2 regions of the Mesorhizobium sp. WSM4833 genome follow, and region 1 is predicted to be linked to the other one. Evidence: riboswitches for the same ligand, from Rfam matches in the RefSeq annotation. Region 1 holds a riboswitch; the other holds the start of a gene.
What was found. Region 1 has a riboswitch for S-adenosylmethionine ahead of AC0L2D_RS07810 (O-succinylhomoserine sulfhydrylase). Riboswitches for the same ligand answer to the same signal wherever they lie in the genome.
Positions count from the first base shown of each region.

Region 2: linked by a shared signal. The riboswitch ahead of metX (homoserine O-acetyltransferase MetX) and the one ahead of AC0L2D_RS07810 (O-succinylhomoserine sulfhydrylase) in region 1 are both predicted to bind S-adenosylmethionine.

Region 1 is NZ_JBVVQG010000003.1:402,098-406,512, reverse strand. Features, by position in the region: gene araD1 (AraD1 family protein) at 1-127, shown strand, start outside; gene AC0L2D_RS07820 (ABC transporter substrate-binding protein) at 181-954, opposite strand; gene AC0L2D_RS07815 (2'-deoxycytidine 5'-triphosphate deaminase) at 1,055-2,149, opposite strand; SAM riboswitch at 2,224-2,301, shown strand; gene AC0L2D_RS07810 (O-succinylhomoserine sulfhydrylase) at 2,359-3,546, shown strand; gene AC0L2D_RS07805 (ceramide glucosyltransferase) at 3,554-4,415, opposite strand, start outside.
Region 2 is NZ_JBVVQG010000004.1:67,703-72,117, reverse strand. Features, by position in the region: gene AC0L2D_RS08710 (prephenate/arogenate dehydrogenase family protein) at 1-922, opposite strand, end outside; gene hisC (histidinol-phosphate transaminase) at 928-2,037, opposite strand; SAM riboswitch at 2,175-2,252, shown strand; gene metX (homoserine O-acetyltransferase MetX) at 2,367-3,536, shown strand; gene metW (methionine biosynthesis protein MetW) at 3,595-4,209, shown strand; gene AC0L2D_RS08690 (glycosyltransferase family 2 protein) at 4,370-4,415, shown strand, end outside.

The DNA of each region.
Region 1 (4,415 bases):
CTTCGCCGACGGCATCACGACCGAGGCCGGCGATGTCTTCGAGATCGAGGCCGGGGATTTCGGCCTGCCGCTGCGCAACCCGCTTGAGATCGAGCAGCCGGTGAAGGTGGCTGTGAAGGCGCTTTGAGAGCGCGCCCTGTCCTTCTCCCCTTGCGGGAGAAGGAAAAAGGCGCCTCTGCCTCAATAGATATCGAAGTCGAAATACTTGGCCTGGATCTTCTTGTAGGTGCCGTCGGCAACGATCGCGTCGATGGCCGCGTTGAGCTTGTCGCGCAGGGCCGTGTCGTCCAGGCGCACGGCGATGCCGGCCTGGGTCTCGGTGCCTTTGACGTCGCCGACCAGCTTGCAGCAGCCGTCGCTTGCCTTCTTCAGCCAGTCCATCAGCACGAACTTGTCCGAGATCACAGCGTCAAGACGACCGTTGGTCAGGTCGGTGATCGCCTCTTCCTGGGTGGGATAGAGTTTGGCCTCCGCGCCCGCCTTGCCATATTCATTCTGGGCATAGTCGGCCTGCGTGGTCGAAGCCTGGGCACCGATCGTCTTGCCGGCAAGGGCCGCCGGTTCGGTCGAGGTGAGATCGGTGTCCTTCGGCGCCACCAGAGCCAGCGGTGTCGTATAATATTTGTTGGTGAAGGCGACCTGCTTCTTGCGCTCCTCGGTGATGCTCATCGAGGCGATGATGGCGTCGAATTTCTTGGCCTGCAAAGCGGGAATGATGCCGTCCCAGTCCTGGGTAACGATCTCGCATTCGACCTTCATCTGCGCGCACAGCGCATTGGCGATGTCGATGTCGAAGCCTTCGACCTTGCCGTCGGCGGTAATGGTGTTGAACGGCGGATAGGCGCCCTCGGTGCCGATCTTGATTTTCTCCGCCGCCTGCACCGACAGAGAGCCGGCCAGTGTTGCCAGCATGGCAGCGCCCGCCGCCGATATGACCCATTTCGAAAATCGCATTTTCTTGGTTCCCCTTGAACGCCGCCAGCTTGACGGGCGGCAAGGCAGCCAAGCATGGCGAGCCGGCACAGGCAAGTATTTTGCCTTGGGGCAATGAGGGTCAGCGCGCGGCGCGGAAATGCTTGGACAGCTTCAGGCCCTGCGCCTGGTAGTTGGAGCCGAGATCGGTGCCGTAGAGCGCCTGCGGCCGCTTCAGCATATGCTCGTAGACCAGCCGGCCGACGATCTGGCCGTGGTCGAGGATGAACGGCACTTCATGGCTGCGCACTTCCAGCACCGCCCGGCTGCCGGTGCCGCCGGATGCGGAATGGCCGAAGCCCGGATCGAAGAAGCCGGCATAATGGACGCGGAATTCGCCGACCAGCGGATCGAAGGGCGTCATCTCGGCGGCGTAGAGCGGCGGCACATGCACCGCCTCCTGGCTGACGAGGATGTAGAATTCATCGGGGTCGAGCACCAGTTCGCCGGCGCCGCTCTTGTGGATCGGTTCCCAGAAGTCGACGACTTCCTGGGCCGCGCGCTTGTCGACATCGACGAGGCCGGTGTGATGCTTGCCGCGATAGCCGACCAAGCCGCTTTGATCGCCGTTGAGGTCGATCGACAGCGCGATGCCGCCGCCGGAAATGTTCGGCGGCTCGGTGGCGACAAGCATCTGCGTGCGATGCAGGTCGTGCAACTCGGCTTCGGAGAGCAGCGCATTGCCGGTGCGGAAACGGATCTGCGACAGGCGCGACCCGGTGCGGACGACGATCGGGAAGGTGCGCGGGCTGACTTCCAGAAAGAGCGGGCCATGATAGCCGGCCGCGATCTTGTCGAACTCGTGGCCGCGATCGGTCATGACGCGGGTGAAGATGTCGAGCCGTCCGGTCGAACTCTTCGGATTGGCCGAGGCTGAAATGTCCGCCGGCAGCGCCAGGCTTTCAAGCAGGGGCACGATGTAGACGCAGCCGGTCTCCAGCACCGCGCCCTCGGCCAGATTGATCTCGTGCAGCTGCAGCCGGTCGAGCTTTTCCGAGACCTTGTGGTTGGGGCCGGGCAGGAAGGAAGCGCGCACCCGCCAGGCCTTGTCGCCGAGCCTGAGATCGAGGCTGGCCGGCTGGATCTGGTCGGCATCGAGCGCACGCGCCGACTTCAGCGCGCCGGACTGGAGCAGCGCCGATATGTCCTGGTCGGGAAGAATGCCTGTCTGCCGCAAGGCTCCACTCCTGCTTGGTACAAACCTCTTAATGAAGCCGGCAATTGACGCAAGCGCGGTGCGGGTCTAAAGGGTCGTTATCCCGTGGTGATTTGGCCGGTCGGCTTGCAGCCACGTTAAACAAGTCGCTAAAGGACCGTCGGGCCGCAAGGCCGTATGGACCGGTTGCGACTTTCGCGGCCGGTTTTTTTGTGTCTGGAAGAAAAGCGATGAGCACCAAGAAGCGCAACTGGAAGCCTCAGACGGCACTCGTGCACAGCGGAACGCTGCGTTCCGGTTTCGGCGAAACGTCAGAAGCGATCTATCTCACCCAAGGCTATGTCTACGAAACGGCGCAAGCCGCCGAAGCCCGTTTCAAGGGCGAAGAGCCGGGTTTCATCTATTCGCGCTACGCCAATCCGACAGTCGACATGTTCGAGAAGCGCATGTGCGCGCTGGAAGGTGCGGAAGACGCGCGCGCCACCGCGTCCGGCATGGCCGCGGTGACGGCCGCCCTTCTGTGCAGCGCCAAGGCCGGCGACCATATCGTGGCGGCACGCGCGCTGTTCGGCTCCTGCCGCTGGGTGGTCGAGACGCTGGCGCCGAGATACGGCATCGAGGCGACGCTGGTCGACGGCACCGACATCGCCAACTGGGAAAAGGCGGTCAAGCCGAACACCAAGCTGTTCTTCCTGGAAAGCCCGACCAATCCGACGCTGGAAGTGGTCGATATCGCCGCTGTCGCTTCGCTTGCCAATTCGATCGGCGCCAGGCTGATCGTCGACAATGTCTTCGCCACGCCCCTGCAGCAGAAGCCCTTGCAGCTCGGCGCCCATGTCGTCGTCTATTCGGCGACCAAGCACATAGACGGCCAGGGGCGCTGTCTCGGCGGCGTCATCCTGTCGGACAAGAAGTGGATCGACGAGAACCTGCACGACTATTTCCGCCATACCGGCCCAAGCCTTTCGCCTTTCAACGCCTGGACGCTGCTGAAGGGCCTGGAAACGCTGCCGCTGCGCGTACGCCAGCAGACGGAAAGTGCCGGCCGGATCGCGGATTTTCTGGCCGAACGGCCGGAAATCGCGCGCGTCATCTATCCCGGCCGCGCCGACCATCCGCAGGCCGACATCGTCAAGAAGCAGATGTCGGGCGGCTCGACGCTGATCTGCCTGGACGTCAAGGGCGGCAAGCAGGCGGCCTTCGCCTTGCAGAACGCGCTCGACATCGTCCTGATCTCCAACAATCTCGGTGACGCCAAGAGCCTGATCACCCACCCGGCGACGACGACGCACAAGAATCTCAGCGACGAGGCGCGCGCCGAGCTCGGCATCGGGCCGGGCACGCTCAGGCTGTCGGTTGGCCTGGAGGATGCCGACGATCTGCTCGAGGACATCGCGCAGGCGCTGAAGGCCAGGTAGGAGGCCTTCAGGCGCCGGACGGCGTCTCTTCCAGCTCGGCCGTCTTGGTGCCGATGGTCATCGCATTGCCGCGCCAGTCGACGGCGCCGCCGAGCCAGCCGCGCGCCCACATCGCCGGCAGGATCAGGTCGCGCGCCATGATCGCGGCGACCATGCGTGGCGACAGGTACCAGCCCTTGGACCAGGCCAGGGCGCACTCCGGAAGATAGAAGGCCGCCAGCACGGCAAGGGCGGTTGCCCAGAGGCTGAAGCCGGCGCTTGCTGCTGCAATCAGCGCAAGCACCAGCGGCACCACGGCGCCGGTCAGGATTTCGGGTGCGAAGAACAGCGGGAAAGTGACGCGGCGCAGGCGCGCCCAACGGGCCTGACGCGACCAGATCTCGTCAAACGAGCGCCGGCCAAGCGGCTGCTCGAAGGGGGCGGCGACGAGATTGACGCGCAGGCTGAGACTGTTCACCAGCTTGGTCGCAGCGGCATCCTCGGCGATCTCGGCGGCCAGCACGCGGATGCCGCCATTGGCGTCGAGCATCGGCTTGTTCCAGAGCATGCTCTTGCCCTGGGCAAAGCCGAGGCCGAGCGCCTCACCGGCATATTGCCAGCGCGCCTGCAGCGTGTTGAGGAAAGCGCATTCGACCTCGGCCCAGAAGCCGGCCGGCCGCGAGCCGATCGGCGTCGAGCAGACAAGGCCGGTGCCGGGCCGCCAGGCAGCCATCAGGTGCTGGATGTAGTCCCTCGACATCAGCACGTTGGAATCGGCCAGGACGACCCAGTCGTGCCGCGCCGCTTCCCAGCCCTTGACGCAATTGTTGAGTTTCGGATTGGCGCTGATGCGGTCGTCGCCGACAAGCAGCCGGGCCGGCACTTTCGGA
Region 2 (4,415 bases), on a different contig from region 1:
GGTGCTCGACCGCCTGACGGCCGAAATCGGGAACGTCGATGTCCTGGCCGGCTTCGATGATCGAGCGGCGCACGGCGCGGGTGCGGGTGAACAGGTCGAAGAGTTTTTCGCCGTCGCCCCAGCGGATTGCGCGCTGCAGCGACGCCAGATCTTCCGAGAACCGCGCCAGCATTTCGAGGATGGCGTCCTTGTTGTGCAGACAGACATCCCGCCACATGGTCGGATCGGAGGCGGCAAGGCGGGTGAAGTCGCGGAAGCCGGAAGCCGAATATTTGATCACTTCGGATTTGGTCACCGACTGCAGATCATCGGCGGTGCCGACGATGTTGTAGGCGATGATGTGCGGCAGATGCGAGACGATGGCCAGCGTCATATCGTGATGCTGGGGATCCATCGTGTCGATGTTGGCGCCGCAGCGCCGCCAGAACTCCGACAGCCTCTCCAACGCGTCCGGGTCGGTGTCGGGCAGCGGCGTGAAGATGCACCAGCGATTGTCGAACAGGTCGGCGAAACCGGCGTCGGGGCCGGATTTTTCTGTGCCCGCCAGCGGGTGGCCGGGAATGAAATGGACACCTTCAGGCACATAAGGCTGCATTTGCGCAATGACAGACGCCTTGGTCGAGCCGACATCGGTGAGGATCGCGCCCGGCTTCAGCGCCGGCGCGATTTCCTCGGCAACCGCGCCGGACGATCCAACCGGCACCGAAATGATGACCAGGTCGGCATCGCGGACAGCTTCTCTCGCATCGGTGCTATAGCTATCGCCCAGCCCAAGCTCCTCGGCCCGTGCCAGCGTCGCCGCACTGCGGGTCGAGATGGATACGTGGCGGGCGAGGCCCTCGCGGCGGATGACGCGGGCCAGCGACGAGCCGATCAGGCCGATGCCGACCAGAGCGATCTTTTCAAACATCGGTGATGTCATGGTTTCTAGCTTTTCAGGAATGTCGTGAGAGCGGCGACAACGCCGCGATTGGCCTCTTCGGTACCGACGGTCATGCGCAGCGCGTTGGGAAAGCCATAGCCCGAAACGCGCCGCAATATATAGCCGCGCGCCGTCAGATAGTCGTCCGCCGCCGCTGCCGAATGTTTCTGGTCCTCGGGAAAATGAATGAGGATGAAATTGCCGACGCTGGGCGTCACCCGCAACCCAAGCTTTGTGAATTCCGCACTCAGCCAGGCCAGCCAGGTCTCGTTGTGCGCCACGCTGCGCTCGACATGGGCGCGATCTCGAATGGCGGCGATGCCGGCCTCGATCGCCGTCGCATTGACGTTGAAGGGGCCGCGCACGCGGTTGATGGCGTCGACGATGTGCATCGGCGCATACATCCAGCCGATCCGCGCGCCGCCGAGGCCGATCTTGGAGAAGGTCCGGGTCATCACCACGTTCTCTGCGCTGCCGACCAGTTCGATGCCGGCCTCATAGTCGTTGCGGCGAACATATTCGGCATAGGCCGCGTCGAGCACCAGAAGCACGTGCCTGGGCAGACCGGCATGCAGCCGGCGCACCTCCTGGAACGGCACATAGGTGCCGGTCGGATTGTTGGGATTGGCGAGGAACACGATCTTGGTACGCGGCGTGACGGCGGCCAGGATGGCGTCGATATCGGCGCGCTCGTCTGTTTCCTTGATCGTCACCGGAACGGCGCCCGCCGACTGGATGTAGATCTTGTAGACCATGAAGGCGTGTTCGGTGATGACGGCCTCGTCGCCGGGCGCCAGATAGGTCTGCGCCAGCAGGCCGAGGATCTCGTCGGAGCCGTTGGAGCAGATGATGTTCTGCGGGTTGAGGCCATGCACCTCGGCGATCGCTTCGCGCAGCCGCCTGGCGGTGCCATCTGGATAGACGTCAAGCTTTCCGGCAATCTCGCGCGCGGCTTCGATCGCCTTCGGTGAGGGCCCGAGCGGGTTCTCGTTGGAGGACAGCTTGTGGACCTTGGCGACGCCGGCAGGCGCCGTGCTCTTGCCCGGCACATAGGCGTCTATGTCCATGATGCCCGCGCGCGGGGTTGGACGTGCCTGGTCCGGTGTCTGGCTCATGTCGCAAAATCCGTCGAGAACGCTTCCTGAGGGAAGCCGCAGCGGAAATACAAGCCGTGGCCTGCAATGTCGAGAGGCGACAGCCTCCCGCCCAAGGCAGGCCGTTGACGCCGGCGCGCCACAGCCCTAGAAGGGGAGCGAACTTCCGTGGTGATTTGGCCGGTCGGCTTGCAGCCACGTTAAACAACTTGCTAAAGGGCCGTTTGCATCCTGTAACCGGCTTTGCGACCGCAATGCCGGTTTTTTGTTGTCCGCGCCGGCCGGACACCCGTATCGGCATCGACTTTCGACGAGTGCGATGCGTGGGCTCAAAGTGTGAGATGGATGTCATGGCCGTTCTGCGTGCCCGCAAAACCAACAACGAGGTCGACCAACCGTCGAGCCCGGTTTTGCGTTTTGGATCCGACAAGCCGCTCAAGCTGGACGCCGGCACGCTGCTGTCACCGTTCCAGATCGCCTACCAGACCTATGGCACGCTGAACGATGCCCGCTCCAACGCCATCCTCGTCTGCCATGCGCTGACCGGAGACCAGCACGTCGCCAGCACCAATCCGGTGACCGGCAAGCCTGGCTGGTGGGAAGTGCTGATCGGCCCCGGCAAGATCATCGACACCAATCGTTTCTTCGTCATCTGCTCCAACGTCATCGGCGGTTGCCTTGGCTCCACCGGCCCGGCCTCGACCAATCCCGCCACCGGCAAGCCCTATGGGCTTGACCTGCCGATCATCACCATCCGCGACATGGTGCGGGCACAGCAGATGCTGATCGACCATTTCGGCATCGAGAAACTATTCTGCGTGCTGGGCGGCTCGATGGGCGGCATGCAGGTGCTGGAATGGGCGTCGAGCTATCCGGAGCGCGTCTTCTCGGCACTGCCGATCGCCACCGGCGCGCGCCATTCCTCGCAGAACATCGCCTTTCATGAGGTTGGCCGGCAGGCTGTCATGGCCGATCCGGACTGGCATGGCGGCAAATATTTCGAGCACGGCAAACGCCCGGAAAAGGGCCTGGCGGTAGCGCGCATGGCCGCCCACATCACTTACCTGTCGGAAGCCGCCCTGCACCGCAAGTTCGGCCGCAATCTGCAGGATCGCGAAGCGCTGACCTTCGGCTTCGACGCCGACTTCCAGATCGAAAGCTATCTTCGGCACCAGGGCATGACCTTCGTCGATCGCTTCGACGCCAATTCCTACCTCTACATGACGCGGTCGATGGACTATTTCGACCTCGCCGCAGACCATGGCGGCCGGTTGGCCGATGCCTTCGCCGGCACGAAAACCCGCTTCTGCCTAGTGTCGTTCACTTCGGATTGGCTGTTCCCGACCGAGGAGAGCCGCTCGATCGTGCATGCGCTCAACGCCGCCGGCGCATCGGTATCCTTCGTCGAGATCGAGACCGACCGAGGCCACGACGCATTCCTGCTCGACGAGCCGGAACTGTTTGCCGCGATAAACGGCTTCATCGGCTCGGCGGCCCGGGCGAGAGGGCTGAGCGCATGATCTCGAAAAATTGCAGGCTTTTCCGATCGGGATCACGCGCCAGGCGGGAGGCGAAGCCATGAGCGTCAATCGCGACCAGCGCGTCGACCTCGAAGTCGTCGCCAACCTCATCCCGCCACAGTCGCGCGTGCTCGATGTCGGCTCGGGCGACGGCTCGCTGCTCGAGCTGCTGCAGGACACCAAGCAGGTCGACGGCCGCGGACTTGAGCTGTCGCAGCGCGGCGTCAACGAATGTGTGGCGCGCGGCCTCTCGGTCATCCAGGGCGATGCCGACAAGGATCTCGAATTCTATCCCGACAAGGGCTTTGACTTCGTCGTCCTGTCGCAGACGCTGCAGGCCACCCGCAACCCGAAGCTGGTGCTCGACGAACTGCTCAGGATCGGCAACCGCGCCATCGTCTCCTTCCCCAATTTCGGCCATTGGCGTGTGCGCCTGTCGCTGTTCCTCAACGGCCGCATGCCGGTGACCAAGGACCTGCCCTATTCCTGGTACGACACGCCCAACATCCACTTCTGCACCATCCGCGATTTCGTCAATCTGTGCGACGAACTCGGCGCGACAGTCGAGAAGGCAACCGCCCTCGACGCCGCCGGCCAGAAGATCGGCCTGTCGATGCCGTGGTGGTTCTGGAACTTCTTCGGCCAGCAGGCAGTGTTCTTGCTGAAACGGTAATTTCCGCACCGATCAAAGACCCGACTCGCCAAGCAACAGTGTGTTTGCCGCCGAGCAAAGTCGCCCTGTATGACGATCGCGAACCAGTGTAAATTGGCGTCGACTGTTTGACAGCGGGCTAGTGTGGCTATAGCCACACTGACGGCTCGGGGGGGCAAAAATGGTCGAAGAACGCGCAACCTTTTCACTCGTCGTCGAAATGGAGA